DNA from 4 places in the Streptosporangium sp. NPDC000509 genome. Region 1 is predicted to be linked to each of the others. Evidence: riboswitches for the same ligand, from Rfam matches in the RefSeq annotation. Region 1 holds a riboswitch; each other region holds the start of a gene.
What was found. A riboswitch is a leader RNA that binds a small molecule or an ion and turns the genes downstream of it on or off. The one in region 1 is predicted to bind cobalamin.
Positions count from the first base shown of each region.

Region 1 (7,151 bases):
CCGCCACCGGAAGCGCGAGGTAGCGCTGCTCCTTGGCGGCGGGGCTGTTTTTGGCGATGGCGAAGGCCTCGGCGGCCTTGGCCGGTGAGCTCGGCATGTCCTCGCCGCGCAGGGTGGAGTAGTCGCTGATCAGGACGGCCTCGGGCTGGGCGGCGCTGACCTTCTCCGCGCTGACCTCGGTGTAGTCGCCCTTGACGTCGGCCAGCACGTTCGTCCCACCGGCGGCGGTGATCATCTGGTGGGTGATGCCCGAGCCGCCGTAGGCGTTGACCGGTCCCTTGCCGCCGTCGGTGGCCAGCACCTTGACCGGGCTGCGGCCGGCGACGCGCTTGGTGACGTCGGCGAGCCTGCCCTGAAGTTCGCCGATCAGCGCGTCGGCGCGGTCGGGGACACCGAAGATGGCGCCGAGGTTGCGCAGGTCGGTGTAGGTGTCGTCGATGGTGAACTTCAGCACCTCCTCGGGGCTGCACCAGCCGCCCAGGATGTACACCGGAGAGCCGGCCGCGTCGAGCTCCTCCACGGTGGCGTAACCGCCGGCGGCGTCGAAGCCGGCCATCGCGTTGTCCAGGACGAAGTCCGCGCCCTGGGAGAGCATGACCTCTTTTTGCGGCAGCATGATCGTGCCGGAGATTTCCGGGATCTTGGCGTACTGCTCCTGCTGCCCCGGCAGGAACGGGCTCTCGGAGAAGTTCGTGCGCCCGGCGACCTGATCGCCCAGACCGAGCGCGAGCAGGGTCTCCAGGGAGGGGTGGTAGCCGGTCACCACCTTGGCGGGCGGCTTGTCGAACGTGAGCTCGCGCCCGCAGTTCTCCACCGTGACCGGGAAACCGGCCTGCGGCGCCGCCTGTTCGGCCTTCTGGCCGGTCCCCTGAGTGGCGGGAGCCGGTGAGCAGGCGGTCAGCGTCAGAGCGACTGCCAGGACGAGCAGTCTTCTCATGATCGGGGTACCGCCTTCGGTGGCGCGTTGCCGCCAGATGGTCGGGGTGATGCGGGGCGGGCGGCTCATGTGGTGAGTCTCCGGAGGTTCGAGATCAAACGATCGTTGTGCATCAAAGCACCACATTCTGCACATAAGTTGCAATTGCCAGCAAGCTGCATCAGGCCGGCGATGGCCGGAGGGGGCCTCCCGTGCGAGGTGGAGCACACGGCACACCTCATAAGTAGTTGCATTGTTATTGTTGTTGCGAACTAATCGCGATAAGGTCTGGCGCAACAAGGAGATCACTGTGGGCCGATACACCCTTCCGGACATGCCCTACGACTACGCGGCGCTGGAGCCCGCGATCACCGGGGAGATCCTGGAGTTGCACCACGCCAAGCACCACGCCGCCTACGTCAAGGGCGCGAACGACACCCTGGAGAAGCTGGCCGAGGCGCGCGACAAGAGCGAGTTCGGCGGGCTGGTCGGGCTGGAGAAGACCTTCGCCTTCAACCTGTCCGGGCACGTCCTGCACTCGATCTTCTGGCAGAACCTCTCCCCCGACGGAGGCGACCGCCCCGACGGAGTGCTCGGCGAGGCGATCACCGAGCACTTCGGCTCCTTCGAGGCCTTCCAAAAGCAGCTCACCACCGCCACCGCGACGGTGCAGGGATCGGGCTGGGGCATCCTGGCCTGGGAACCGCTGAGCCGGCGCCTGGTGGTGGAGCAGGTCTACGACCACCACGGCAACGTCGGCATGAACACCACCCCGCTGCTGGTCTTCGACGCCTGGGAGCACGCCTACTACCTGCAGTACCGCAACGTGCGCCCCGACTACGTCGAGAAGCTGTGGTCGCTGATCAACTGGAACGACGTCATCGCCCGCTTCGACGCGGCCAAGGGCGCCTGACCCCATGACCGCGGCGCCCGACCGTCCGTCCTTCCTTGGTGAATGGTCCAACCGGACGGCCGGGCGCCGCCCCCTGCACATCCAGATAGTCGCCTCCCACGTCATCACCCGGTTTCCTGGGAGCGTCATGGGGGCCACGAGAACACCGAGATGATGCGCCCCTGGCAGATCGTCCCCTGATCGGGGCCTTGATCAGGCATTACCCGATTCGTCGTATCGGATCGCCTGAACCCGGGCATGCCCGTGATGCGCGGGCATGCGGCAGATGAATTGGGGGCTCGGGATGCGGCCGGTGGGACGGGACGACCAGACGTGCGCCGACAGGCCGCCTGTGCACCGGCGCGAGTTGCTTGGCCTGCCGGTCGTGGTGGTTTTCGGATCAGCGCTGACGGCTTGCGGGACGCATACCACCAACGTCTCCTACGCCACCTCGCCGACGCCTTCCGCTCCGGCCGAGCAGATCGAACCCGTTACCCCACCTGAGGATCTGATGCGCGAGCACGGCGTGCTCAAGCGCATCCTGCTCATCTACCGGGACGGGATCCGGCGCATCGACGGCGGCCAGGCCGTACCGGCCCAGGCGCTGCACGCCTCGGCGGGTCTCATCCGCTCCTTCATCGAGGAGTACCACGAGCGCCTGGAAGAGAAGTACGTCTTCCCGCCGCTGGTCAAGGCCGGCAAGCTCACCGGCACCGTCGCGGTGCTGCTCCAGCAACATCGGCGCGGACGCACGGTGACCGGCCGCATCCTGAACGCCACCGGCACGACCGGCGTCGCGACGCCGTCCGCCCGGGCCCGCCGCGCCCTGGTCGCCGACATGGCCGCCTTCATCCGCATGTACGAACCGCACGAGGCGCGCGAGGACACCGTCGTCTTCCCCGCCCTGCGCGAAGTCGTCTCCGCCAAGCAGTTCGCCGAGTTGGGCGAGATCTTCGAAGACGAGGAACACCGCCGTTTCGGTACGGCCGGATTCGCAGGCGTCGTCAACCAGGTGGCCGACATCGAGAAGAGCCTCGGCATCTACGACCTGGCCCAGTTCACTCCCCGGGGGTGAGCTGTCGATGACTTGAACGCGATCATGCGGTGTGTGGCCAGGAAGCTTCCTGAACGCCGGCCCGAAGCAGGGCTTCGGGCCGGGAAGCGGCACTGATCAGAGATCCGCTCGGACAGCTCGGGCGGCGGCGACCATGTTGGCCAGGGCTGCTCGCGTCTCGGGGTAGCCGCGGGTCTTCAGCCCGCAGTCGGGGTTGACCCACAGACGGTCGGCCGAAACGGCCTGGAGGGCGTTGCGCAGGTTGTCCTCGATCTCCTCGGCGGTCGGGACGCGCGGTGAGTGAATGTCGTAGACGCCGGGGCCGATGCCGTTGGCGTAGCCGACCTCGGTCAGGTAGGGCAACAGCTCCATATGGGAGCGGGCGGCCTCGACGCTGGTGACGTCGGCGTCCAGGTCGGCGATCGGGCTGATGATCTCGCCGAACTCCGAGTAGCACATGTGGGTGTGAATCTGGGTGGAGTCGGCGGCGCCGGAGGTGGCCAGCCGGAACGCCCCGACCGCCCAGGCCAGATAGACCTCCTGCTCGTCCTTGCGGAGCGGCAGGAGCTCGCGCAGCGCCGGCTCGTCCACCTGGATGATCCCGATCCCGGCGGCCTCCAGATCCGTGATCTCGTCACGTAGCGCCAGGGCGACCTGGCGTGCGGTGTGTGTCAAAGCCTGGTCGTCGCGGACGAACGACCAGGCCAGCATCGTCACCGGCCCGGTGAGCATGCCCTTGACCGGCCTGGACGTGAGCGACTGGGCGTAGGAGGCCCACTCCACCGTCATCGGCTCGGGGCGGGAGACGTCGCCGTGCAGGATCGGCGGGCGCACGCAGCGGGAACCGTACGACTGGACCCAGCCGTGGTCGGTGGCGGCGTAGCCGTCGAGTCGCTCGGCGAAGTACTGGACCATGTCGTTGCGCTCGGGCTCGCCGTGGACGAGCACATCCAGGCCGAGCTCCTCCTGAAGCATGATCACGCGGGCGATCTCGGCGCGCATCGCCTCGACGTAGGCGTTCTCGTCGATCCGTCCCGCCTTGCGGTCCGCGCGGGCCTTGCGGATCTCCGCGGTCTGCGGGAACGAGCCGATCGTCGTCGTGGCCAGCTCGGGCAATCCCAGTTTGGCCCGCTGCGCCGCGAACCGGACCGCCCGATCGGCTCGCCGCGCGTCACCAAGAGCCTCCAGCCGGGCCCGGACGTCGGGATCGGCCGGTACGGCGGGGGGTTTCACGGCCGACGGGTTCTCGGAGCGTAGATCGGCGGCGAGACCGACCAGCTCGGCGACCTTCTGCCGGGCGAACGCCAGCCGCGCCCGGACCGCCGGGTCCAGCGCCGTCTCACTGTCGAGGTCGACCGGAACGTGCAGCAGTGAACAGGAACTGCTCAGCTCCACCGTGTCGGCGAACCCGAGCAGCACCGCGTACGTCGACTTCACCCGCGCGGGGTCGGCGCGCCACACGTTCCTGCCGTCGACCACGCCGGCGACCAAGGTCTTGCGGGCCAGCCCGCCGGCCGAGGCCACCGCCTCCAGGTTGCCGGGTCCGGCGACGAAGTCGAGCCCGATCGCCTCGACCTCGGTGGAGGCGACCATCCGTAGCGCCTGCGCACCGACGGCGCCGAAATACGTGGCGAGCAGGATCTTCGGACGGCTGGACAGGCCGCCAAGCCGCCGGTAGGCCCGCCCGAGCGCGTCGATCTCCCGGGCCCCGAGGTCGCGGGCCAGGATCGGCTCGTCGAACTGCACCCACCGCGCGCCCGCACCGGCCAGCCGTTCCAGCAGCTCGGCGTAGGTCTCCACCAGGGAGTCCAACAGGTCGAGCGGGGTGAATCCCTCAGGCGAGTTCGGCGCGGCCTTGGCCAGCAGGAGATAGGTGAGCGGGCCGACGAGCACGGGCCGCGTCTCGATCCCCAGATTCCTGGCCTCCAGATACTCGGCCACGGGCTTGGCGGCCGAGCCTCCGGCCAGCTGGAACCGGGTGTCCAACGCCAGCGTGGGAACGATGTAGTGGTAGTTGGTGTCGAACCACTTGGTCATCTCCAGGGGCGGAAGCTCGGCGGTGCCTCGCGCCATCGCGAAGTACCGGTCGAGCCCGGTGAGGTCGCGGTAACGCGCGGGCACGGCGTCGATCATGACCGTGGTGTCGAGCACCTGGTCGTAGAACGAGAACGTGTTCGACGGGATCGCATCAAGGCCCGCGTCACGCAGCTCGGTCCAGACCGAGCCACGCAGCGACGCGGCGGTCGCCTCCAGCTCGTCGGCGCCGATCGTGCCGGCCCAGAAATCCTCGGTGGCGAATTTGAGCTCCCGATGCGCGCCGATGCGCGGGTAGCCCAAAACGGTCGTCCTCATGGCAACTTCCCTCGTCTCGCCAGTATGCGGCCAGGCGGGAGAGAGAAACGCAACGCGGAGCAGGCCCCGGCGAGCGCGTCCCAGGCCCTCCCACGAGGCCGCGGACCACCGCGCGCCGAGCGGCACGCGGGCGGAGGCAGGTCTTCGGACTCGCGGGCACCATGCCTGAGGCATGACCTACTGGCCGTCGCTTCCCAGGCACGCGCCCAGTGCTTGTGACGGCGGTCGTTCCTGCTTACCGCTGCGGGGCAGTCCCGGATTCACACCGGGTTCCCTCTTACGACGCCCGCCCCCCGAAGGAGACGGGCGAACCATCCACACCCGAGATCCTAACGGCCCGGCCACCGTTCGGGCCCAGTCGTGTGCGCATCGGTGGCTCACTACGGGCGAACGGCGACCGATTCGGCGGAGAGCGTGACCTCGATGGTGATGTGCGGATTGTCCACTTGCGGGAGCTGAAGCCCACGCTTGAACTCCTCCGCATCGTCCGGCATCATCTTCGGCTGAACTGTGACCTTGACGTGGCCGGTCTCGTCATCTGGGTGCGTCGTCATCGTGGCCACCTCAGGACGGGATTGGAGCCAGGAGACGACCGTGTCCTGGGCCCGCCGGAGCTCCGCGGCCGAGAATCCCTTGCCGCCGATCAGGGTGACCTCCACGGGGAGGGTCCTGGCCAGCTCGATCGCGCGAGTCGGGATGGGCCCCTTGAAGCCGACGCGCAGCCCTCGCTGGTCGTCGACGTACCTGACGCCGGAGATCTCGTCGGGAAACTCCGTATTAAGTTTGTCGATCACCTGACTGTTGGACGACTGTGAGCCGAAGCGGTCGATGGCCTCCTCGTAGGAGATGCCCTCCGATCTGGCGACGGTCCCAAGGTCGACCAGCTCGGCGTAGGGAATGCCGTCGATCGTCACGCCCGGGTCGGTCACCGCGGGGTCGTAACCCTCGAAGTCCGTCGGCTTGGGCGACGAGGTAGCAGCCACCTGGGTCGCGTACCGCTTGACGACCTCTTCCAAAGGCCGACCCGACGACGCCGCCTCTCGCTTGAGCCGCTCCAGGGTGGGCCGATGCGCTTTGGGCTGATCGGCCCGCGGCAACACGATCGTCTCGCTTCCGGCCACTGTGAGTGCCGGACCGGCACCGGACTGGCCGCAGGCGCACAACGACGCAAGCACCGCAATGGTCAAAAGCAATTTCTTCACACCTAAGGGACGCTCCGCCGCCCTGAAGGGTTCATCCAGGCGCTCTCGGTACGGCGAAGTCCGTTCGTCAAATAACTTGGGTCTCCTGGCGCACTCCGGAAGGCACGGTCCGGCGCCGTTACGCGGGCGGAGGACGGTTGTGACCGGGCTCTCGCCGTTGCGGAGTCGGCGTGGTGCCGATGCCGGCCCGTGTCCTGGTCGCCCCGGTTGTCGGCCGAAGTGAAGCGCGGCCGGTTGCCCGTACTCCGCTGTTATGGGTGGCCGTTCACTCAGTCCGTCATCTCGCGGGCGAAGTGCGGTTCCGCCGCTTCCAGTCGCGGTACCGAGATGCCCAACCGTCGTGCTTCGGCCAGGGTGTCCCGGCAGACCTCACGCGGCTCCTCGGCGTCGGGATCGGAGTGCGCCGCGAAATTCACGCGCGCGAGCGCGACATGAGCGGTCAGCCAGGCGAGCACGGGGGCCGTCAGCCAGGTGGGCGCACGCAACAGCAGCGCACCGCCCCGGTGACGTCGCAGGTCGACACCGCGCGCCTGGAGGAGCGGCAGAAGCTCGCGGATGGCCAGCAGCGCCTCGCGCAGGTCGTCCGTCGCCCCTATCAGCTTGGACAACGAGCCCAGTCTCAGGCCTTGTGAGTGCAGGCCCGCGTCGAACACGAAGTGAATCCACAGCCAGCCGCGGAAGTCAGGCCGCTCCTTGAGCCGGAGTCCGGCCTCGCGAAACGCCTGGCGTACGGCC
Region 1 is NZ_JBIAYX010000035.1:21-7,171, reverse strand. Features, by position in the region: gene ACFY3D_RS38725 (ABC transporter substrate-binding protein) at 1-1,006, opposite strand, end outside; gene ACFY3D_RS38720 (superoxide dismutase) at 1,227-1,829, shown strand; gene ACFY3D_RS38715 (hemerythrin domain-containing protein) at 2,086-2,883, shown strand; gene metE (5-methyltetrahydropteroyltriglutamate--homocysteine S-methyltransferase) at 2,980-5,214, opposite strand; cobalamin riboswitch at 5,332-5,545, opposite strand; gene ACFY3D_RS38705 (hypothetical protein) at 5,595-6,407, opposite strand; partial or broken gene ACFY3D_RS38700 (ketopantoate reductase) at 6,686-7,151, opposite strand, start outside.

Region 2 (7,151 bases), on a different contig from region 1:
CAGCGTGTTCGGCTCGATCCTGGACGCGAGCCGGGGCGGATCGTTCGAGCTGGGCATCCGGGAACCGGCGAGCACCAAGCAGTTCTACTTCCCCGACACCAACGTGCTGATCACCCGTTTCTTCGCCGCCGACGGGGTGGGCGAGGTCCAGGACTTCATGCCGATCGTCGGCGGCACGTCCGACGACACCCGGCACCGGCTGATCCGGCGGGTGAGATGCGTGCGCGGGTCGCTGTCGTTCCGCGCCCGGGTGGCTCCGCGCTTCGACTACGGCAGGCAGCCCCACGTCCTGAGCCTGTCCCAGGAGCGGGCGGTCTTCGAGTCGCCGTCGCTGTCGCTGGCCCTGTCCTCCAGCACCGTCCTGGAGGCGGACGGCCAGGACGTGCGCTCGGAGTTCGAGCTCGGCGAGGGCGAGTGCGCGGTGTTCGCCCTCGACAGGTTCGGCGACGACCTGGCGCCGCGCTCGTGCCCGATCGAGGAGGCCGAGGAGGAGTTCGCCGCGACCGTGGCGTACTGGCGCCACTGGCTGTCCTCCTCGACCTACCGGGGCCGGTGGCGGGAGATGGTGCACCGGTCCGCGCTCACGCTGAAACTCCTCACCTACGCGCCGACCGGCGGGATCGTGGCCGCCGTGACGACCAGCCTGCCCGAGCAGATCGGCGGGGAGCGCAACTGGGACTACCGGTACGTCTGGATCCGCGACTCGGCGTTCTGCGTGTACGCGCTGCTGCGGCTGGGCTTCGGCGAGGAGGCCGAGGCCTTCATGGGGTTTCTGTCACGGCACGTCAGCCGCGACGACGGCGGCGGGCCCTCGGGCCCTCTGCAGATCATGTACGGCGTCGACGGGCGCACCGAACTCCCCGAGATCGAGCTGGCCCACCTGGAGGGCTACCGGGGCTCGGCTCCGGTGCGCGTCGGGAACGCCGCGGTGGACCAGCTCCAGCTGGACATCTACGGCGCCCTCCTCGACTCGGTCTACCTCTACGACAAGTGGCACCGGCCGATATCCAGCGCTCTCTGGGACGACGTCCACATCCTGGTGGACTGGGTCTGCGCCAACTGGGACCGGCCCGACGAGGGCGTGTGGGAGACGCGCGGCGGGCGCAAGGACTTCGTCTACTCGCGGCTGATGTGCTGGGTGGCGATCGAACGGGCCATGCGGATGGCCGCCCACCGCGGGCTGCCCGCCGACACGCCGCGCTGGCAGCTGGCCCGTGACGCGATCTACCGGCAGATCATGCGGCGCGGCTGGTCGGAGGAACTGCGGGCGTTCGTCCAGCACTTCGACGACGACGTCCTCGACTCCTCGGTGCTGATGATGCCGATGACGAAGTTCATCTCCCCCACCGACCCCAAATGGCTGTCGACCCTCGACGCTCTCGGCGCGAACCTGGTGTCCGACTCGCTGGTCTACCGCTACGACCCCGACGTCAGCCCTGACGGGCTGCGCGGTGAGGAGGGCACGTTCTCGATCTGCTCGTTCTGGTACGTCGAGGGGCTCACCCGGGCCGGGCGCCTGGACGAGGCACGGCTCGCGTTCGAGAAGATGCTCACCTACGCCAACCACCTCGGCCTGTACGCCGAGGAGATCGGGCGGACCGGCGAGCAGCTCGGCAACTTCCCGCAGGCCTTCACCCACCTCGCACTGATCAGCGCCGCGTTCAACCTCGACCACGCCCTGGGCTGAGCCGCTCCCCTTGGCGTTCCTCCCACGCCCCCGAGGGTGGGAGGAACGCCAAGGGTTCTGGCCGGACATCGCCGAAACGGTGAAACCCGTGGAGCCCGGTGAAAGCGCGGCACCGCCCCGGTCAGACTCCGCCCTCCAGGTCTCCCTCGGACTTGAGGTAGACCTCCTGCAGATCGCGCAGGACGGCGGGGTCGGGATGCTCCCACATGCCGCGACCGGCCGCCTCCAGCAACCGCTCGGCGATCCCGTGCAGCGCCCACGGGTTGGACCTGGCCATGAACTCCTGGTTCTCCGGGTCCAGCACGTAGGTCGCGGCCAGCTTGTCGTACATCCAGTCGGCGACGACGCCGGTGGTGGCGTCGTAGCCGAACAGGTAGTCGACGGTGGCGGCCAGTTCGAAGGCCCCCTTGTAGCCGTGCCTGCGCATCGCGGCCAGCCAGCGGGGGTTCACCACCCTGGCGCGGAAGATCCTGGACGTCTCCTCGGAGAGCGTCCTGGTGCGGACCGCGTCAGGCCTGGTGCTGTCGCCGACATAGGCGGCCGGGGCCTTGCCGGTGAGCGCCCGGACGGTGGCGATCATGCCGCCGTGATACTGGAAGTAGTCGTCGGAGTCGGCGATGTCGTGCTCGCGGGTGTCGACGTTCTTGGCCGCCACGGCGATCCTGCGGTAGGCCGTCTCCATGTCCTGCCTGGCGGGAACACCGTCGACGTCCCGGCCGTAGGCGAAGCCGCCCCAGACCGCGTACACCTCGGCCAGATCGGCGTCGTCGCGCCAGTTGCGGCTGTCGATCAGCGGCAGCAGCCCGGCGCCGTAGGCCCCGGGCCGGGAGCCGAAGATGCGCATGGTGGCTCTGCGCTCGTCTCCGTGCTCGGCCCGGTCGGCGAGCACGTGCGCCCGCACGTAGTTGAGCTCCTCGGGCTCGGCCAGCCCGGCCACCAGTCGTACGGCGTCGTCCAGCATCGCCACGACGTGCGGGAAGGCGTCGCGGAAGAAGCCACTGATCCGGATGGTGACGTCCACGCGCGGACGGCCCAGTTCGGTGGCCGGGATCGGCTCCAGGCCGGTGACGCGGCGCGAGGCCTCGTCCCAGAGCGGCCGCACGCCCAGCAGCGCCAGCACCTCGGCGACGTCGTCGCCCGCGGTGCGCATCGCGCTGGTCCCCCAGACCGACAACCCGACCGAACGCGGCCAGTCGCCGGTGTCGGCGCGGTAGCGCTCCAGCAGGGAGTCGGCCATCGCCTGGCCGGTCTCCCACGCCAGTCTGCTCGGCACGGCCTTGGGATCGACCGAGTAGAAGTTGCGGCCGGTGGGCAGCACGTTGATCAGCCCGCGCAGCGGCGAACCGCTCGGCCCGGCGGGCACGTAGCCGCCGTCGAGGGCGTGCAGGATCGCGTCGATCTCGTCGGTGGTGCGCGCCAGCCGGGGCACGACCTCGACGGCGGCGAACCGCAGGATCCGCTCCACCTCCCCCAGGTTCGCACCGCGTACGTCGGCCGCGGCGGGCACCCCGGATCCGCCGCCCCGGCCGGTCACTCCGGCCGGGCCCGCCGAGGCGCCGGCGTCGTCGCGGCCGGTGTCGTCGGCCCGGCCCAGGACCTCGGCGGTCACCTCCCCTGCCGCGGCCGGGTCCCAGCCGCGGTGTTCCATCGCCTCGACCAGGGCTCGGGCCAGGGTCTCGGCGTCGTCGACACCGATCCGTCCCGCGCTGCCGTCCTCGGCCAGGCCCAGTGCCTCGCGCAACCCGACGAGCGCCTCGCCACCCGCCCACATCTGCCGGGCGCGGAGCATGGCCAGGACCAGGTCGACGCGCGGCCCCCCTTCGGGGGCGGCTCCCAGCACGTGCAGGCCGTCGCGGATCTGAACGTCCTTGACCTCGCACAGCCAGCCGTCGATGTGCAGCAGGAAGTCGTCGAACTCGGCGTCGTGGGGACGGTCGGCGACCCCGAGGTCGTGGTCGAGCCTGGCGGCCTGGATGAGCGTCCAGATCTGGGCGCGGATCGCGGGCAGCTTGGCCGGGTCCATCGCCGCGATGGAGGCGTGCTCGTCGAGGAGCTGCTCCAGCCTGGCCATGTCCCCGTAACTGTCGGCGCGGGCCATCGGCGGGACGAGGTGGTCGACCAGGGTGGCGTGGGCGCGGCGCTTGGCCTGGGTGCCCTCGCCCGGGTCGTTCACCAGGAACGGGTAGACGAGCGGCAGGTCGCCGAGCGCGGCGTCCGGGCCGCAGGAGGCCGACAGGCCCGCCGACTTGCCGGGCAGCCACTCCAGGTTGCCGTGCTTGCCCACGTGGACCACGGCGTGCGCGCCGAAGCCGTCGGCCAGCCAGCGGTAGGCGGCCAGGTAGTGGTGGCTGGGCGGCAGGTCGGGATCGTGGTAGATCGCGATGGGATTCTCGCCGAAGCCGCGCGGCGGCTGCACCATGACCACCACGTTGCCGGAACGCAGCGCGGCCAGCACGATCTCGCCCTCGGGATCGTGTGAGCGGTCCACGAACAGCTCGCCGGGCGCCGGGCCCCAGTGCTCCTCCATCCGGGCGCGCAGGTCCGCGGGGAGGGTGGCGTACCACTCGGCGTACCGGCTCGCCGCGATGCGCACCGGGTTTCCCGCGAGCTGTTCCTCGGTGAGCCAGTCCTGGTCCTGCCCGCCCGCGGCGATCAGCGCGTGAATGAGCGCGTCGCCGTCCTGCCCGCTCACCCCGGGCAGCTCGTCCTCGGCGCCGATGTCGTAACCGCGCTCGCGGAGCGCGGCCAGCAGCCGTACCAGGCTGGCCGGGGTGTCCAGGCCGACGGCGTTGCCGATGCGCGCGTGCTTGGTGGGATAGGCCGACAGCATCAGCACCAGCCGCCGCTCGGCGGGCGGGATGTGCCGCAGCGCGGCGTGGCGCACCGCGATGCCCGCCACCCGCGAGGCCCGCTCGGGGTCGGCCACGTAGACGGTGAGCCCGTCCTCGTCGATCTCCTTGAAGGAGAACGGCACCGTGATGATCCGTCCGTCGAACTCGGGGATCGCGACCTGGGTGGCGGCGTCCAGCGGGGACAGGCCGTCGTCGTTCTCCTCCCAGGAGGCCCGGCTGCTCGTCAGGCACAACCCCTGCAGGATCGGCACGTCCAGCTCGGCGAGCGCGCCGACGTCCCATGCCTCGTCGTCCCCGCCCGCCGACGCGGTCGCCGGGCGGGTGCCGCCCGCGGCGAGCACGGTCACCACCAGGGCGTCCACCGTGCGCAGGACCTCCAGCAGGCCGGGTTCCGCGGTGCGCAGCGAGGCGCAGTACACCGGCAGCGCCCGCGCGCCCGCGTCCTCGATCGCCGAGCAGAGCACTTCGACGAAGGCGGTGTTCCCCGCCACGTGGTGGGCCCGGTAGTAGAGCACCCCGACGACGGGTCCGTCCTGGCCGCGCGTCTCGCGCGCGAGCGTTCCCCAGGTGGGGGTGGGCTCGGGCGCGGCGAACCCGTGGCCGGTGAGCAGCAGCGTGTCGGACAGGAAGTGATGCAGCTCGGTCAGGTTGGCCGGGCCGCCGTGGGCGAGGTAGGCGTGCGCCTCGGCGCAGACCCCGCCGGGCACGGTGGACAGCTCCATCAGCTCGGCGTCCGGCGCCTGCTCGCCGCCGAGGACGACGACGGGCCGGGGTCCGGCGAGCAGCGCGTCCAGCCCCTCCTCCCAGGCGCGGCGCCCGCCGAGCAGGCGGACCACGACCAGGTCGGCGCCCTCCAGCAGCGGTGGGAGGTCGGCGGCGGTGAGTCTGGCGGGGTTGCCGAGCCGGTAGTCCGCGCCGCTCGCGCGGGCGCTCAGCAGGTCGGTGTCGGAGGTCGAGAGCAGCAGGATCACGCGCCACACTCCAGCAGAGGAGTGGCGGTACGGCCCGCGGGAGCCGCGATGCGGCGGGAGAGCGGCGACGTCGCGGTGTGACGCGGGAACGGCGGTGTGACACCGTGATGCGGCGACCGCGATGCCGCGTCGTAATGGGAAGACCACGATGCCGCGTCGTAGCGGGGGAACGGCGATGTCGCGGTGTGACGGGGGAACGGCGAAAAGCGCACGGAGCTTCCTCCCTCGGGGTCCTCGCCCCGGGTCGTCGTCGGCCACGACGGCTGGAGTCTCCTGGCTCCCGGATCGGTGCTCACCCCGGCCTTCCCGTCCTTCGTCGGACAGTGGCCCGGGTGGGGTTCGCTCCCCGGTTACAGTGGCGGGACCGCGCCGGATTCACACCGGCTTCCTCCCTTGCCGTCGCCATCGATGACACTACGGCAGTCCGGGTCATTGCAAGAAACTGGCATTAACATCCTCTGAGTGTCCATTGCCGACTTTTCCGGACGATCGCGGCTCGACGCGTGCCCCGGGGCCCTCCAGGTCCACCCCGCCGCGGACGGCGGCCTGGCCCGCGTCCGCGTACCCGGAGGTCGTCTCACCCCCTCCCAGCTGCGAGAACTCGCCGACGCCGCCACGGCGTACGGCAACGGCGTCATCGAGCTCACCTCCCGGGCGAACGTCCAGGTGCGCGGTCTCGGGCCGGAGAATCCCGGAAGCGGTCCGGAAAACGGATTCGCCGCGCGGATGGCGAGAGCGGGCCTGCTGCCCTCGGCGACACACGAGCGCATCCGCAACATCCTCGCCTCCCCGCTGACCGGAGTGGACGGACCGGCCGAACCAAACGACCCCGGCAGACCGGCTGGATCGGCCGAACCAAACAAATTCGGCAGACCAAACAAACCAACCGGACCCGCCCAACCAGGCGGAATCGACGAGCCAAGCAGGCCGAGCGGACCGAGCGGCGGGGATGCTCCGAACGGCACGAAAACGAACGGCTGTGGGATCGCCGACATCACCCCTCTGGTCGGCGAGCTGGATCGACGGCTGTGTGCTCGCCCGGCCCTCGCCACCCTGCCGGGACGGTTCATGTTCGCCCTCGACGACGGACGGGGAGACGTGGCCGGCCTGGGCGCGGACGCCACGATCCTGCCCACGGCACCGGACGAGGCCGCGTTGCTCCTCGCCGGAACCGACACCGGCCTGCGCGTACCGCTCGACGAAGCCGTGACCGTCCTGCTCGCCGCCGCCGAGGCGTTCCTCGACGAACTGGCCACCCGGGACGTCACCGCCTGGCGGATCGCCGAACTTCCCGACGGGCCCTCCCGGATCGCCACCCGGGTGCGAACCGCTCTCGGACTCCCCGACACGCCCCCCTTCGAACCGGTGAGACCGCACGTCGTGACCTCCGGGCCGGTCGGCGTCATCGAGAGCACGGACCGGCGAGGGAACCGAACCGGCGTCACCGGAGAGACAGGTCCCGGAAAGGCCGCAGGCCACGGAGACAGGGACACGGACGGTCCAGGAAACGAGGGCACGCGGGTGGCGCTCGGGGTGGCGATCCCCCTGGGGCGGCTGACCTCCGCGCAGGCACTGCTGCTCGCCGACGCCGCCTCGGGCGGGGAGATCCGGCTCACGCCATGGCGCGGTGTGGTCCTGCCC
Region 2 is NZ_JBIAYX010000021.1:112,193-119,343, forward strand. Features, by position in the region: gene ACFY3D_RS32505 (glycoside hydrolase family 15 protein) at 1-1,687, shown strand, start outside; gene cobN (cobaltochelatase subunit CobN) at 1,809-5,510, opposite strand; cobalamin riboswitch at 5,756-5,951, opposite strand; gene ACFY3D_RS32515 (precorrin-3B synthase) at 5,973-7,151, shown strand, end outside.
Region 2: another riboswitch for cobalamin. It lies ahead of cobN (cobaltochelatase subunit CobN); the one in region 1 lies ahead of metE (5-methyltetrahydropteroyltriglutamate--homocysteine S-methyltransferase).

Region 3 (7,151 bases), on a different contig from region 1:
CACGCCCGCCACCCCGGCCAGCAGTCCCGCCGCGCGCTGGGACTCCTCGGCGGTTCCCGAGGTGGTCCGCCCGTCGGTGACCAGGACCACCAGCGGGCGTCTGGACGGGTCGCGCAGGCGTTCGACCCTGAGCACCTCGGCGGCCCGCAGCAGACCGGCGGCCAGCGGGGTCCGGCCTCCGGTGGGAAGCTCGCGCAGCCGGGCCGCGCCGGCCTCGACGGAGGAGGTGGGCGGCAGGACCAGGTCGGCGCGGGCGCCGCGGAAGGTGACGAGCCCGACCTTGTCGCGGCGCTGGTAGGCGTCGAGGAGCAGGCCGAGCACCGCTGTCTTGACCGCGCGCATGCGCTGCCTGGCGGCCATCGAACCGCTCGCGTCCACGACGAACAGCACCAGGTTGCCCTCGCGGCCCTCGCGGACCGCCTCCCTGAGATCGCCTCGGCGCAGCAGCAGTCCTGGCCCGTTCCTGCCCCGCGCGACCTGGTACGGGGCGGCGGCGCCGATGGTGGCCCGCAGGTGGAGGGAGCCGGTGCGGCCCTCGGGGACCCTGGCGCCCGTGGTACGGCCCAGGGGTGTCCTGGCGCGTGACCGGCGCCCGGGAGCTCCGGCGCCGACGCCCGGGACGGTGAACAGCCTGTTCCCGCTCCCGGGCTCGGCGTCGACGATCTGCTCGCGGGCCGGTGCTCCCCCGGTCGCCTCCGACGGTTCCCGGGGTTTCGCGGCCTGAGCCTCCCACGCCTCGGCGCCGGGGGTGTCCCGGGCGTCGGCGGCCCCGTGCGGGGGGGCGTCCCCGCCGTCGTGCCCTCCAGAGCCGCCCGGGTCGTCCGAGGTGGCGTCCCCGGCCTCGGAGCCACCGGATACGGGTTCCGGGCCTCCCTCGCCTCTGCCGGGATCGAGGCCGCCGGGGTCGTCCGGCCCCTGGGGGCCGTCAGGATCGGGGCCGGGGTCGTCGGGGATCCTGTCCAGGAGATCCTGGAGCCTGGACTCGTCCAGGCCGGGCGCGTCGAAGGGGTCACGGCGACGGCGGTGCGGGAGCGCGAGCCTGGCCGCCTCCCGGACGTCGTCGGCGGTGACGGAGGTGCGGCCCTGCCAGGCGGCGTGCGCGATCGCCGCGCCGGCGGTGACCAGGTCGGCCCGGAGCCCGTCCACCTCGAAGCCCGCGCAGACGGTGGCGATCTTGAGCAACGCCGCCTCCGGCAGGACGACCTGGGCGACCCCGGCTCGGGCCTCGGCGATGCGCGTGGCCAGCGCCCGTTCCTCGTCCGACCAGGCGGCGGCGAACGCGGCGGGGTCGGCCTCGAAGGCCAGGCGGCGCCGGACCACCTCCGCCCGCTGGGACGCCTCCCGCGAGGCCCTTACCTCAACGGTCAGCCCGAAGCGGTCGAGCAGTTGCGGGCGCAGCTCCCCCTCCTCGGGATTCATCGTCCCGACCAGCAGGAACCGGGCGGCGTGCCGTACCGACACCCCCTCGCGCTCGACGTAGCAGGTGCCGAGGGCCGCGGCGTCGAGCAGCAGGTCCACCAGGTGGTCGTGGAGAAGGTTGACCTCGTCGACGTACAGGACACCCCGGTGGGCGCCCGCGAGGAGACCGGGTTCGAAGGATTTCACGCCCTCGGTGAGGGCCCGCTCGATGTCGAGGGAGCCGACGAGGCGGTCCTCGGAGGCGCCGACGGGCAGCTCGACCAGGCGGGCGGGTCTGATGGACCGGGCCGCCGGTTCCGCGGGGGCCTCGTGTGGCCCGTCGGGGCAGCCGGGGTCGGGGGCGGCGGGGTCGCAGGAGAACCGGCAACCGGTCACCACCTCGACAGGCGGCAGGAGAGCGGCCAGCGCCCGCACGATCGTGGACTTGGCGGTGCCCTTCTCCCCTCTGACCAGTACTCCCCCGACGCGAGGGGAGACCGCGTTGAGGATCAACGCGAGTTTCAGGTCCTCCAGCCCCACGATCGCGGTGAAGGGATAGCGGGGGTTGCGCACCTTGGGATCTCCTTCGCATCGTCGGGATGTTCATCGCGTTCACGTCGTCGGGTGGTCGCGCCGTCAGGGGAGGTGGCTGAGCCGCCAGCGCCCGCCGCGCCCGGTGAGTGCCACCCGGGCCAGCGGCGCGACGTCGACGCGCCAGAAGGAGCGGGCGGGGGCGCCGAGGACGTGAACGACCGCGGCACGGATGACCGCCGGATGGGTGATCGCGACGGCCCTGCCGGGAGTACGGACGGCGAGCCAGCCGGAAACCCTGGCGAGGAGCGCGGTGATCGACTCCCCGCCGTGCGGCGCCGCGCCCGGATCGCCGAGCCAGGAGGCGAGCGCCTCGGGCTCCGCGGCCTCGACCTCGCCGAGCGTCATGCCACTCCAGCGGCCGTGGTCGCAGTCGGCGAGCAGCGGGTCGTGCTCCGCCCGCAGGCCGAGCGCCGCCGCCGTCTGGACGCAGCGCAGCTCGGCCGGGCAGGCCGCGGGACCGGGGCCGAAGTCCCGCGCCATCCTCTCGGCCCGGCGCAGGCCGCGTTCGTCGAGTGGTTCGTCGACGGGGAACGCGGCCCGCGCCGTCGCCGAGGTGGAGGCGTGGCAGACCAGGAGCAGGCGGGTGACCCCCGAGGGGGTCGTCACACCGGGCCGCGCCTGCGGGCGGCGAAGGCGAAGAGCGCGCCGACACCGGCCCAGAAGACCGCCTGGGTTCCTATCGAGGCGATCCGGAAGTCCCACAGGAGATCGGCGGGGAAGCCCTGGGGCACCTCCGAGATCTCCGGCAGGAGGATCCAGGCCGCGACGACGGGGACCAGGAAGGCGGCGCCCGCCGACAGCCAGCGCACCCACGGTTCACTCCGCGAGGCGTAGCGGTGGGCGGCGGTGCCTGCGGCGACGGCGAGGATCCCGATGGCCACGGCGACCAAATAGAGCACAGTGCGCTGGTCGATCGTCTCCGGGTCACCGACCGCCGGTGGGTTGGCGGGATATTTCATGAAAGGGATGAGGACGACGGAGGTGAACGCGGCGGCGGCGAGCGTGACCGCGAGCACCGGTTCCGAGCGAGGTCCCGCCCGGCCGCGTACGGCCGCGTAGACGAGGGAGAACAGTCCCCCGATCGCCAGGCCGTACAGGCCGAGGGCGAGGAAGAGCCCGAAATGCTGCCCGTCCCTGCTGACGAGGGCCTCCTCCTCGTCGTGGGAGTGGGCGGCGGTCCCGGTGTCGTCGTGTGGTTCGGCCGCGGAGGCGGCCGCGGCCGCCTCCTCGAGCGCGATGGCCTGGTCGATGCGTGGTTCGCCGACGGTGTAGGCGAAGACGGCCGCGAGCAGCCCTGCGAGCAGTCCGGCGACGAGGCCCCGGACGATGAGTTTGGAGATCACCTGCGGCTCAGTGGCACGGTACGCCGAGCAGATGACGCCCGTCGTGCATGAGTTCGTGCAGGTAGTTTCCCGCCTGGGAGATCGCCCCCTGGTCGAAGGTGACCAGATAGGCGAGAAGCAGCAGCACCGGTACGGCGAGCAGCCAGCGGGTGAGCGAGTGCCATGGGATGGGCTGGGTGTGCGGTGCCGAGATCTGGCTCACGGCCACCTCCTCCGGGATTGACGCGTCCCTTTTCGTAGGTCGGTGGCGGTCGAGTGTGACCTGGCTCCCGGCCCTCGCGGGCCGGATTACAGTGGCGCGACCGCACCGGAATTTCACCGGATTTCCCTCGCACCGCCACAAAGCACCCGGAACGTATCCCGATTCTCCGTCCCCCGTCAATCCAGGTGTCCGGTTTGACGGGATCCGGTAGGCGCGAAGAGGGGGAGGCGGCCCGGCCGGGCCGCCTCCCCCTCTCAGGCCCTTCTCAGGCCCCGCTCAGGACGTCACTGCTCGCCGGTGAGCGCCGTCACCAGCTCAGCGGCGGTACGGCAGCGGTCGAACAGCTCGCCCACGTGGGCCTTGGTGCCGCGCAGCGGCTCAAGGGTGGGGACGCGCTGCAGCGACTCACGGCCGGGGATGTCGAAGATGACCGAGTCCCAGGAGGCCGCGGCCACCGACTCGCTGTACTGGCTCAGGCAGCGGCCTCGGAAGTAGGCCCGGGTGTCGTTGGGCGGCACCTCGATGGCCCTCTGCACCTCCTCCTCGGTGACCAGGCGCTGCATGCGGCCCCGGGCGACCAGCCGGTTGTAGAGTCCTCGGTCGGGACGGATGTCGGAGTACTGGAGATCGACGAGCTGCAGACGCGGATGCGACCAGGGAAGGCCGTCACGGGTCCGGTATCCCTCCAGAAGCTCCAGCTTGGCCACCCAGTCGAGTTCGCCGGACAGCTGCATCGGATCCTCCGCCAGACGGGTGAGGACCGACTCCCAGCGCTCCAGGATGTCCTTGGTGGGCTCGTCCAGGCCGTTGGCGCTGCGCTCCTCGGCATACTTGCGCGCGAGCTCCAGGTATTCCATCTGGAGCTGTACCGCCGTCAGCTTGCGGCCGTCGCGCATGGAGATCTCGTACTTGAGCGTGGGGTCGTGTGAGACCGCGCGCAGGGCCTGGACGGGGTTGTCCACGGCGAGGTCGCGGGTGAAGTAGCCGTCCTCGATCATCGCCAGGACGAGCGCGGTGGACCCCAGCTTCAGGTAGGTCGAGATCTCCGACATGTTGGCGTCACCGATGATGACGTGCAGGCGACGGTATTTCTCCGGGTCGGCGTGGGGTTCGTCCCGGGTGTTGATGATCGGCCGCTTGAGCGTCGTCTCCAGCCCCACCTCGACCTCGAAGAAGTCGGCCCGCTGGCTGATCTGGAAGCCCTCGCCCCGTGAGTCCTGACCGATGCCGACCTTGCCCGCGCCGGTGACGACCTGCCGGGAGACGAAGAACGGCGTCAGGTGCCTGACGATGTCGGCGAACGAGGTGGCCCGGCGCATGAGGTAGTTCTCATGGCAGCCGTAGGAGGCGCCCTTGTTGTCGGTGTTGTTCTTGTAGAGCTGGATCGGGGCGTTGGCCGGCATCGCCGAGGCGCGAACCGCCGCGTCGTGCATCACCCGTTCGCCCGCCTTGTCCCAGATCACCGCCGCCCGAGGATTGGTGCACTCGGGTGTGGAGTATTCGGGATGGGCATGGTCCACGTACAACCGGGCCCCGTTGGTGAGAATCACGTTCGCCAGGCCGAGGTCCTCGTCGGTCAGCTGGCTCTGGTCCGCCACCTCCCGCGCGAGGTCGAACCCCCGTGCGTCCCGCAACGGGTTCTCCTCCTCGAAGTCCCATCGCGCGCGCCGTGCCCTGGCGGCCGAGGCCGCCAGATAGGCGTTCACGACCTGAGAGGAGGTCACCATCGCGTTGGCCCCCGGCTGTCCGGGCACGGAGATGCCGTATTCGGTCTCGATGCCCATCACCCGCCGTACCGTCATGCGCACCCTCTGTTCGTCAGGGACTGTTTCTCTCCGTGGTATCTATTCCCGACCCTAGACCCTTCACTATGCCCGGTGGTCGGACAGTTATGGCACCGAAGCCTTTTCGCCCGTTGCGAGGGGGATCGAGGAGAGCGCGGGGAGCTGCGACGAGGACGGGGATGCGGCCCTTCTCCGCCGCACGGATTTGACGAACTCCTGAAGCGGACGCTCGGCCACCCGGTACACCAGATAGGAGAACGCCGTCGCGGCCAGCACCGTGACCAGGGCGGTCAGCGGGGGCGGCAGCACGTCCCGCAGCGCGGGGACGATCAGGACCGCGGCCGGGGTGTGGAACAGGTAGAGCGGGTAGGTGAGCGCGCCCAGGACGACCAGGCCGCGCCAGCGCAGCCATCCCAGCCATCCCAGCGCCACCATGGCCATGAGCACGTAGAAACCGACCACGGTGGCGACAACGGCCCACTCGGGCACGGGCATCGCGGCGTAGCCGACCTTCTCGACGCGCCCGGCCACCCGGTCGATCGCCGCGCTCACGGCCAGGCCGCCGCTGATCCCGGCCAGGCACCACAGGACGAGCCTGGGACCGAACCTCGTCATCAGGAAGAACGCCATGCCGCCGACGAAGTACGCCGCGTACTTGGGCATGATCACGAGCTCGACCCACGCCTCGTCGCTCCCGGCGAAGAACCCGGCCGCCAGCAGCCAGACGCCCATGAAGACCAGGCAGCGGTTGAGCGTCACCCCGAAGATCACCAGGATCGAGATCAGTACGTAGAAGCGGAGTTCCACCCAGAGCGACCAGTAGACACCGTTGGCGTCGTAGACGCCGAGGGCCCGCTGGAGCATCGTGAGGTTGATCCCGTACTCGCCGAGGCTGAGCTTGGGGTCCAGGGCCGTGGCGGCGGTCAGCCCGTACACCGCGGCGGTGACGGCCACGCTGACCCAGTAGGCGGGGTAGAGCCGCACCAGCCGGGAAAGGGCGAACGCCCCCAGGCTCCGCCCCCAGATGCTCATCAGGATCACGAACCCGCTGATCATGAAGAACAGCTCGACGCCGAGGATGCCGAGCCCGGAGACGGTGGAGATCGCCGGGAACAGTTCGGCAGGGCGGTCGCCCCACACCGAGGCGAAGGCGATGAAGTAGTGGAAGGCGAGCACCGCGATGGCGGCGAGGAAGCGCAGGAGATCGAGTTCGGCGAGGCGGCCGTTTCCCCGAAGCGCCTCGCGAGACCCCGTGCCGTTCACCGGGCGGCCGGACCGGAATGTTCACGCACGCCACTTGGACGGCGTCTCGATCATTCGGGTTCCCCGTGACGGCTGTCTATTTCCGGCCATTTCTGGGGCGGCTGTGAAAGGAGAGCCGGCCTCCCGAGGACAAAAAGGTTTAAACGCGACAAAAGCCACAGGCTGTCGAGTGTGTTGCGGCAGACATGGCGACGCCGGCGGCGCGGCCCCACGAGGGGAACCGCGCCGCCGGTCACACGTGGTTACAGGTACTGACCGGTGTTGGCCACCGTGTCGATGGAGCGTCCGGCCTCCGTGCCCTGCTTGCCCGTCACGAGGGTGCGGATGTAGACGATCCGCTCGCCCTTCTTGCCGGAGATGCGGGCCCAGTCGTCGGGGTTGGTGGTGTTGGGCAGGTCCTCGTTCTCGGAGAACTCGTCCACGCAGGCCGCCAGCAGATGCTGGATCCGCAGGCCCTTCTGGCCGGTCTCCAGGAACTGCTTGATCGCCATCTTCTTGCCCCGGTCGACGATGTTCTGGATCATCGCGCCGGAGTTGAAGTCCTTGAAGTACAGGACCTCCTTGTCG
Region 3 is NZ_JBIAYX010000014.1:208,254-215,404, reverse strand. Features, by position in the region: gene ACFY3D_RS25755 (VWA domain-containing protein) at 1-1,971, opposite strand, end outside; gene ACFY3D_RS25750 (histidine phosphatase family protein) at 2,035-2,598, opposite strand; gene ACFY3D_RS25745 (CbtA family protein) at 2,595-3,335, opposite strand; gene ACFY3D_RS25740 (CbtB domain-containing protein) at 3,343-3,537, opposite strand; cobalamin riboswitch at 3,572-3,702, opposite strand; gene dop (depupylase/deamidase Dop) at 3,822-5,339, opposite strand; gene ACFY3D_RS25730 (acyltransferase family protein) at 5,427-6,584, opposite strand; gene arc (proteasome ATPase) at 6,827-7,151, opposite strand, start outside.
Region 3: another riboswitch for cobalamin. It lies ahead of ACFY3D_RS25740 (CbtB domain-containing protein); the one in region 1 lies ahead of metE (5-methyltetrahydropteroyltriglutamate--homocysteine S-methyltransferase).

Region 4 (7,151 bases), on a different contig from region 1:
TGTGGGCCGTCGCCACGGCGGCCGTGGCGAATCCCGGCCAGGCGCAGCGGTGCACGAGCGGACCGGCGAGAACCCACTTCTCGCCGATCAGCCGCGAGCGCAACACCCGTCGCACCACCTCCACCGCCACGACGGCGGCGAGGATGGAAACGATCATGATGATCCAGCTGGACACGTGAGGCGTCCCCCTCGACGTCTTTCTGCCTCGTCGTTCTCTTGCCGGACCACAGCTAATCAGAAGGACTCGTCGAACGTGACATTCCCTTCGACGGCTACCTGGTAGGCGGAAACCCGGCGTTCGAAGAAGTTGGCCAGCTCCTGCACGTCCTGCAACTCCATGAACGCGAACGGGTTGGCCGTGCCGTACCTGACGGGCATCCTGAGCCTGACCAGGCGCTGGTCGGCCACGTACTCCAGATAGCGGCGCATCTGGTCCACGCCCATCCCCAGCAGGCCGTCACCGCACAGGTCGGCCGCGAAGGCCAGCTCCGCCGCGACCGCCTCCTCGATCATCCGGGTGACCTGTTCGACGAGCTTGTCGTCGAACAGGTCGGGCTCCTCGGCCCGTACGGTCTCCACGACGCCGAAGGCGAACTCCATGTGCATGGACTCGTCGCGGAAGACCCAGTTCGTCCCGGTGGCCAGGCCACCGAGCAGGCCCCGGGAGCGGAACCAGTAGACGTAGGCGAAGGCCCCGTAGAAGAACAGCCCCTCGATGCACGCCGCGAAGCAGATCAGGTTGAGCAGGAACGCCCGCCGGTCCTCCCTCGTCTCCAGCCGGGTCAGCCCGCCGAGCGAGTCGATCCAGCGGAAGCAGAACTCCGCCTTGTCGCGGATCGAGGGGATGTGCTCGACCGCGGCGAACGCCTTGACCCGCTCGTCGGGATCGGGCAGGTAGGTGTCCAGCAGGGTGAGGTAGAACTGGACGTGCACCGCCTCCTCGAACAGCTGCCTGCTGAGATACAGGCGCGCCTCGGGGGCGTTGAGGTGCTGGTAGAGGTTGAGGACGAGGTTGTTGGCCACGATCGAGTCGCCGGTGGCGAAGAAGGCCACGAGACGGTTGATCAGGTGACGCTCCTCGGGCGTCATCCTCGCCAGGTCCGCCAGGTCGGAGGTGAGGTCCACCTCCTCGACCGTCCAGGTGTTGCGGATCGCGGCCCGGTAGCGCTCGTAGAACTCCGGGTAGCGCATCGGCCGCAGGGTGAGATCCATGCCGGGGTCGAGCAACATCGGAAGAATCGCCTTTCTGAAGGCTGCTGAGGACTGCTGAGGGGTGTCGACGGACCGGACGGCTACTGGCAGGCGTCGCAGTACTCGGGGTTCTCCAGGGAGCAGGCGACGGCCTCGGACACGACTTCGGACACCGCCCCGGGCTCGGCCGCGGCCCGTTCCGCCGGGGCCGCCACGGTGGCCTGCGCGATCCGGGTGGCCGGGCGCGAGCGCAGGTAGTAGGTGGTCTTCAGGCCCGACTTCCACGCGTAGGCGTACATCGAGGAGAGCTTGCCGATGGTCGGCGTGGCCATGAAGAGGTTCAGCGACTGCGACTGGTCGATGTACGGGGTGCGCGCGGCGGCCAGGTCGATCAGCGCCTTCTGCGGCAGCTCCCAGGCGGTCCGGTAGAGCAGCCGCAGGTCGGCGGGGATCTCGGGGATGTCCTGGACCGAGCCGTCGGCGCGCTTGATCGCGTCGCGGATCGGCGCCGTCCACAGGCCGCGGGCCTGGAGGTCACGGACGAGATAGCGGTTGACCTGGAGGAACTCCCCCGAGAGGGTCTCGCGCTTGAAGACGTTGGAGACCTGCGGCTCGATGCACTCGTAGCAGCCGGCGATGGAGGCGATCGTGGCCGTCGGCGCGATCGCGATCATCAGCGAGTTGCGCAGGCCGGTCTCCGCGATCCGCCCCCTGAGCTCCGTCCACGCGGCCGACGTCGCGGCCCCGTAGTGGTCGGGGTGCAGCACCCCGGCGGCGGCCCTGGTCTCCTCGTACGAGGAATGGCGGCCACGCTCGACGGCCAGGTCCGAGGAGGTCCGGTAGGCGGCGAGCGCGATCTCCTCGGAGATCCGGGTGGACAGCTCCAGCGCGCGCGGCGAGTCGAACGGCAGCCGCAGCGCGAACAGCACGTCGGCCAGGCCCATCAGGCCGAGCCCGATCGGACGCCACCGCCGGTTGGCCGCCTCCGCCTCGGGAGTCGGATAGAAACCCAGGTCGATGGTCCGGTCGAGGAACCGCACCGCGGTACGGACCGTCGCGCGCAGCCGCGCCCAGTCGATCCCGTCCTCGATGTCCCCTGACAGGTGGGCGGCGAGGTTGATCGAGCCGAGGTTGCAGACGGCGGTCTCGGCGTCGCCGGTGACCTCCAGGATCTCGGTGCAGAGGTTCGACAGGTGGATGACGTTCTCGGGCCTCGCCGTCTGGTTGGAGGTACGGTTCGCCGCGTCCTTGAAGGTCATCCAGCCGTTGCCGGTCTGGGCGAGCGTGCGCATCATCCGCCCGTACAGGGTGCGGGCGGGAATCCGCCGGGTGAAGCGGCCCTCGGCCTCGGCGGCCCGGTAGGCGTCGTCGAACGCGGCGCCGTACAGGTCGGTGAGGTGCGGGACCTCCTTGGGGTCGAACAGCGACCAGAGGCCGTCGGCCTCGACCCGGCGCATGAACTCGTCGGGGATCCAGTTGGCCAGGTTCAGGTTGTGCGTGCGACGGGCCTCCTCGCCGGTGTTGTCGCGCAGTTCCAGGAACTCCTCGACGTCGGCGTGCCAGGGCTCCAGGTAGACGCAGGCCGCGCCCTTGCGGCGGCCTCCCTGGTTCACCGCGGCGACGCTGGCGTCGAGCGTGCGCAGCCAGGGCACGATGCCGTTGGAGTGTCCGTTGGTGCCCCGGATCAGCGAGCCCCGCGAGCGGACCCTGGTCCAGGCGATCCCGATGCCCCCCGCGTACTTCGACAGCCGCGCGACCTGCCCGTAGCGCTCGTAGATGGACTCCAGCTCGTCGCGGGGCGAGTCGAGCAGGAAGCACGAGGAGAGCTGGGGCCTGCGCGAGCCCGAGTTGAACAGCGTGGGCGAACTGGGCAGGTAGGACAGGGTGGCCATGAGCGCGTACAGCTCGGCGGCCTCCTCGACGGTCTCGGCCAGGCCGCAGGCCACCCGCAGGAAGAAGTGCTGCGGGCGCTCAAGGACCTTGCGGGTCCTCGGGTGGCGCAGCAGGTAGCGGTCGTAGACGGTGCGCAGCCCGAAGTACTCGAACCTGGCGTCCGCCTCCGGATCGACCAGCGCGTCCAGGACCGCGGCGTGGGCGGACACGAACCTCGCGAGCCCGTCGGCGACCAGCCCCGCCTCGTGGGTCGCGGTGACGGACTCGGAGAAGGCGCGGACGCCGTGCTCGGCGGCCTCGTCGGCGATCAGCTCGGCCAGCATCGCGGCGGCGACCCTGGAGTTCTCGGGATCGGTGATCACCCGGGCGGCGGCCTCGTCGATGGCCAGCCTGCGGGCGTCCGTGGCGCTCCCGACGCTCCCGGCGCCGTCGTCGCCCGTCGCGGCCACCGCGGCGCTCTGCGCGTTCCCGGTGTTTCCCGTGCCGCCATGGCCCGTCGCGGCCACCACCGCGCCTTCGACGCCGCTGTCGCCCGTCGCGGTCGCCGCCGTGCTCCCCGTCGCGGTCTCCGCCAATGCCTGTGTCACCTGGTGCCCCTCGCTCGATCGGACTCGCCCCAGGCTCCGCCGGATGGCACGCGTCCGCGAGCGATCCCGGGCACGCCGGATCGCCTCGTTCCGCGGGCCCTCCCACGAGGCCCTGGACATTCACGTCACCGGCAGGTCTTCGGACTCACGGGCGCAACGCGCATGCCTACCGGCCGTCGCTTCCCAGGTATGGATCACCCAGTGCTCAATGACGGCTTTCGTTCCCGTTCACCGCTGCGGGGCAGTCCCGGAATCTCACCGGGTTCCCTCTTGCCTCGCCCCCCGCGGGGCGAACCAGCAACGAGCAGGATCCTACATCTAGGGGCGCCTGACGCAACTACCCCAACAAGTTGTGTCGGAGGACTTCAGCAGTCCGAGCTCGTGAAGCACACCGCGGGCGCGGGCCGTCTCGGTGGCGAGCCACTGGCGAAAGTCGTCGCCGCTGAGGTAGACCCGGCTCCAGCCGTGGGCCGCGCACAGGGAGCGCCAGCGTGGCGCGGCGTCGAGCCTGTCGCACAGGGCGATCGCGGCGTCCCTGTCCTCCGGGCTCATGTCCTTGGGCCCCAGCAGGCCGCACCAGTCGCTGTACTCCAGCCGGACGTCGACCTCCCTGAGCGTCGGCGCGTCGATCCCGTCGATCCGGTCGCCGGAGGAGACCGCCAGGGGCCGCATACGGCCCGCGGCGATCTCGGAGCGCAGGGCACGCGCCGATCCCAGCAGGGCCGCCACCTGGCCCACCTGGAGCGCCTCCACGGCGTCCTCGGGGGTGAGGTATCCGGCATACTCCAGCAGCCGGGTGTCCACCCCGAGGCACTTGCCGATCATGCCGTAGAGCACGTGCTCGGAGCCCCCTTCCGACCGGCCGCCGACCGCGAGCCCCGCCGGGTTCCGGCGCAACCCCGCGGCGAAGTCCTCGAAGGTCAGCAGGCGGGAGTCGGCGGGGACGACCAGGACCGCCCAGTCGCCGACCAGGCGGGCGATGGGGGTGGCGGCGTTCACCACGGCGACGGTGTTGGCGATCTCCGCGGCCGCCACCATCGGCATCGCGGTGACGAGCAGCCTGCCCTCTCGCGCGAAGGGGCCGCCGAAGGCACCGAAGGCGCCGAACGCGTCGCGAGGGGCGGAGCCCAGGGCGCCGCCCCGCTCGACGGCCATCGCGGTACGCGCCAGTCCCGCCTGGACCGCGACGGTCGCCAGCCTGCCCGCGATCCTGTCCCAGCCGTGGCCGTCGATGGTCGGTTCGAGGACGAGCAGGCGCTTCACCACCGAGCCGGCGTCGTTCGCGCCGCACCCCGCGGCGAGCAGCACCCCCGCCGCCAGCGCGAAAAACCCCCTACGGCGCATAAGCGCCCCTTCCCCCAAGAACCCCCTATACCAAAGGTTAGTACTCCATCACCATCTGTGACGAGACGGGGGGGGAGGGAAAGGGCGCGGGGCTCACTCCACCGTGACGCTCTTGGCCAGGTTCCTGGGCTTGTCGACGTCGCGGCCCAGGGCCACCGCCGCGTGGTAGGCGAAGAGCTGCAGCGGGATCGAGAGCAGGATCGGGTCCAGCTCGGTCTCGTTCTTGGGCACCACGACGCAGTCGTCGGCGAGCTTGGGGTCGGCGTCGCGGTGGCCCACCATGAGCACCCGGCCGCCCCGGGCGCGGATCTCACCCAGCGTGGTGAGGTTCTTGTCCAGCAGCTCGTCGTCGGGAACGATCGCCACCGTCGGCATGTCCGGGCCGATCAGCGCCAACGGCCCGTGCTTCAGCTCGCTCGCCGGATAGGCCTCGGCGTGCACGTACGAGATCTCCTTGAGCTTCTGCGCGCCCTCGCGGGCCACCGGATAGCCCCTCACCCGGCCCACGAACATCATGCTCGGCGACTCGGCGTACTTGCCCGCCAGCTCCTTGATCTGCGGCTCCAGCGCCAGGATCTCCTTGATCTGGTCCGGCAGCCTGCGCAGGCCGTCGCAGATCCTGCGGCCGTCGGCGGGAGACAGGTCGCGCACCCGGCCCAGGTGCAGCGCGAGCAGCGCGAAGGCCACGGCGGTCGAGGTGAACGCCTTGGTGCTCGCCACCGAGACCTCGGGGCCCGCGTGCAGGTAGACGCCGCCGTCGCACTCGCGGGCGATCGCGCTGCCCACCGTGTTGACGATGCCGAGCACCCGGCCGCCCTTGCGCTTGAGCTCCTGCACGGCGGCGAGGGTGTCGTAGGTCTCGCCGGACTGGCTGATCGCCACGTAGAGGGTGTCGGCCTCCACCACCGGGTTGCGGTAGCGGAACTCGCTCGCCGGCTCCGCGTCGGCGGGGATGCGCGCCAGTTCCTCGATGAGCTGCGCGCCGATCTGGCCCGAGTAGTACGCGGAACCGCAGCCGATGATCTTCACTCGGCGGAACGAGCGGCTCTCCCGCGCGTCCATGTTGAGACCGCCCAGGTGGGCGATGTGGAAGCGGTCGTCCAGCCGCCCGCGCAGCGTCCTGGCCACCGTGTCGGGCTGCTCGGAGATCTCCTTGAGCAGGTAGTGCTCGTAGCCGCCGGTGTCGTAGTGCCCGGCCTCCCAGTCGACGGTCAGCGTCTCCTTCGCCGTCTCCCGCGCGTCGCTGGCGAAGGTGTTGAACCCGTCGGCCCGCAGCACGGCGATCTCGCCGTCCTCCAGGTGCACCACCTGGCGCGTGTAGCGGACCAGCGCGGCCACGTCGGAGGCGGCGAACATCTCCTTCTCGCCGATGCCCAGCACGATGGGGCTGCCGTTGCGCGCCACGACCACCTCGCCGGGACGCTCGGAGTCGATCACCGCGATCCCGTACGTGCCGACGACCCGCTTGAGCGCGGTCCGCACGGCCTCCTCCAGCGAGTCGGCCTCCTTGACCGTACGGGCGATCAGGTGCGACAGCACCTCGGTGTCGGTCTCCGACAGGAAGATCGCACCGTCGGCCTCCAGCTTGGCGCGCAGCTCGTCGGCGTTCTCGATGATGCCGTTGTGCACGACGGCGATGCGCTCGTCGGTGGACAGGTGCGGATGGGCGTTGACGTCGCTGGGCGCGCCGTGGGTGGCCCAGCGGGTGTGACCGATGCCCAGGCCGCCCTTGAACCGCGCGGGCACGACCGCCGCCAGGTCGGCCACCCGGCCCTTCACCTTGCGCATCTTGAGGCCCTTGTTGGAGACCACCACACCGGCCGAGTCGTAACCCCGGTACTCAAGACGCTGCAGGCCCTCCAGCAGGATGGGCGCCGCGTCCTTAGGCCCTACATAGGCCACGATTCCGCACATGTAACCGCTCCTTATCCATGAACATCGGTAAACGATCGAGGTGCCGTCGTCTGCTACCCGTAGACGATCCGGCGAAGCTGTCGCAGGGAGAGCCCGGGTGCCGCGACACGGCGTACCGCCAGCTCGGCGGCCACCCTGGGGAAGATCTCGTCGTTGACCAATCCCCTGGCCCTGAGCTCCGTGTGGCGCCGCCGGACGAACTCGTCGACGGGCTCGGAGAAG
Region 4 is NZ_JBIAYX010000009.1:179,257-186,407, reverse strand. Features, by position in the region: gene ACFY3D_RS18290 (mechanosensitive ion channel family protein) at 1-157, opposite strand, end outside; gene ACFY3D_RS18285 (ribonucleotide-diphosphate reductase subunit beta) at 235-1,230, opposite strand; gene ACFY3D_RS18280 (ribonucleoside-diphosphate reductase subunit alpha) at 1,293-3,671, opposite strand; cobalamin riboswitch at 3,784-3,985, opposite strand; gene ACFY3D_RS18275 (tripartite tricarboxylate transporter substrate-binding protein) at 3,990-5,015, opposite strand; gene glmS (glutamine--fructose-6-phosphate transaminase (isomerizing)) at 5,109-6,929, opposite strand; gene ACFY3D_RS18265 (hypothetical protein) at 6,983-7,151, opposite strand, start outside.
Region 4: another riboswitch for cobalamin. It lies ahead of ACFY3D_RS18280 (ribonucleoside-diphosphate reductase subunit alpha); the one in region 1 lies ahead of metE (5-methyltetrahydropteroyltriglutamate--homocysteine S-methyltransferase).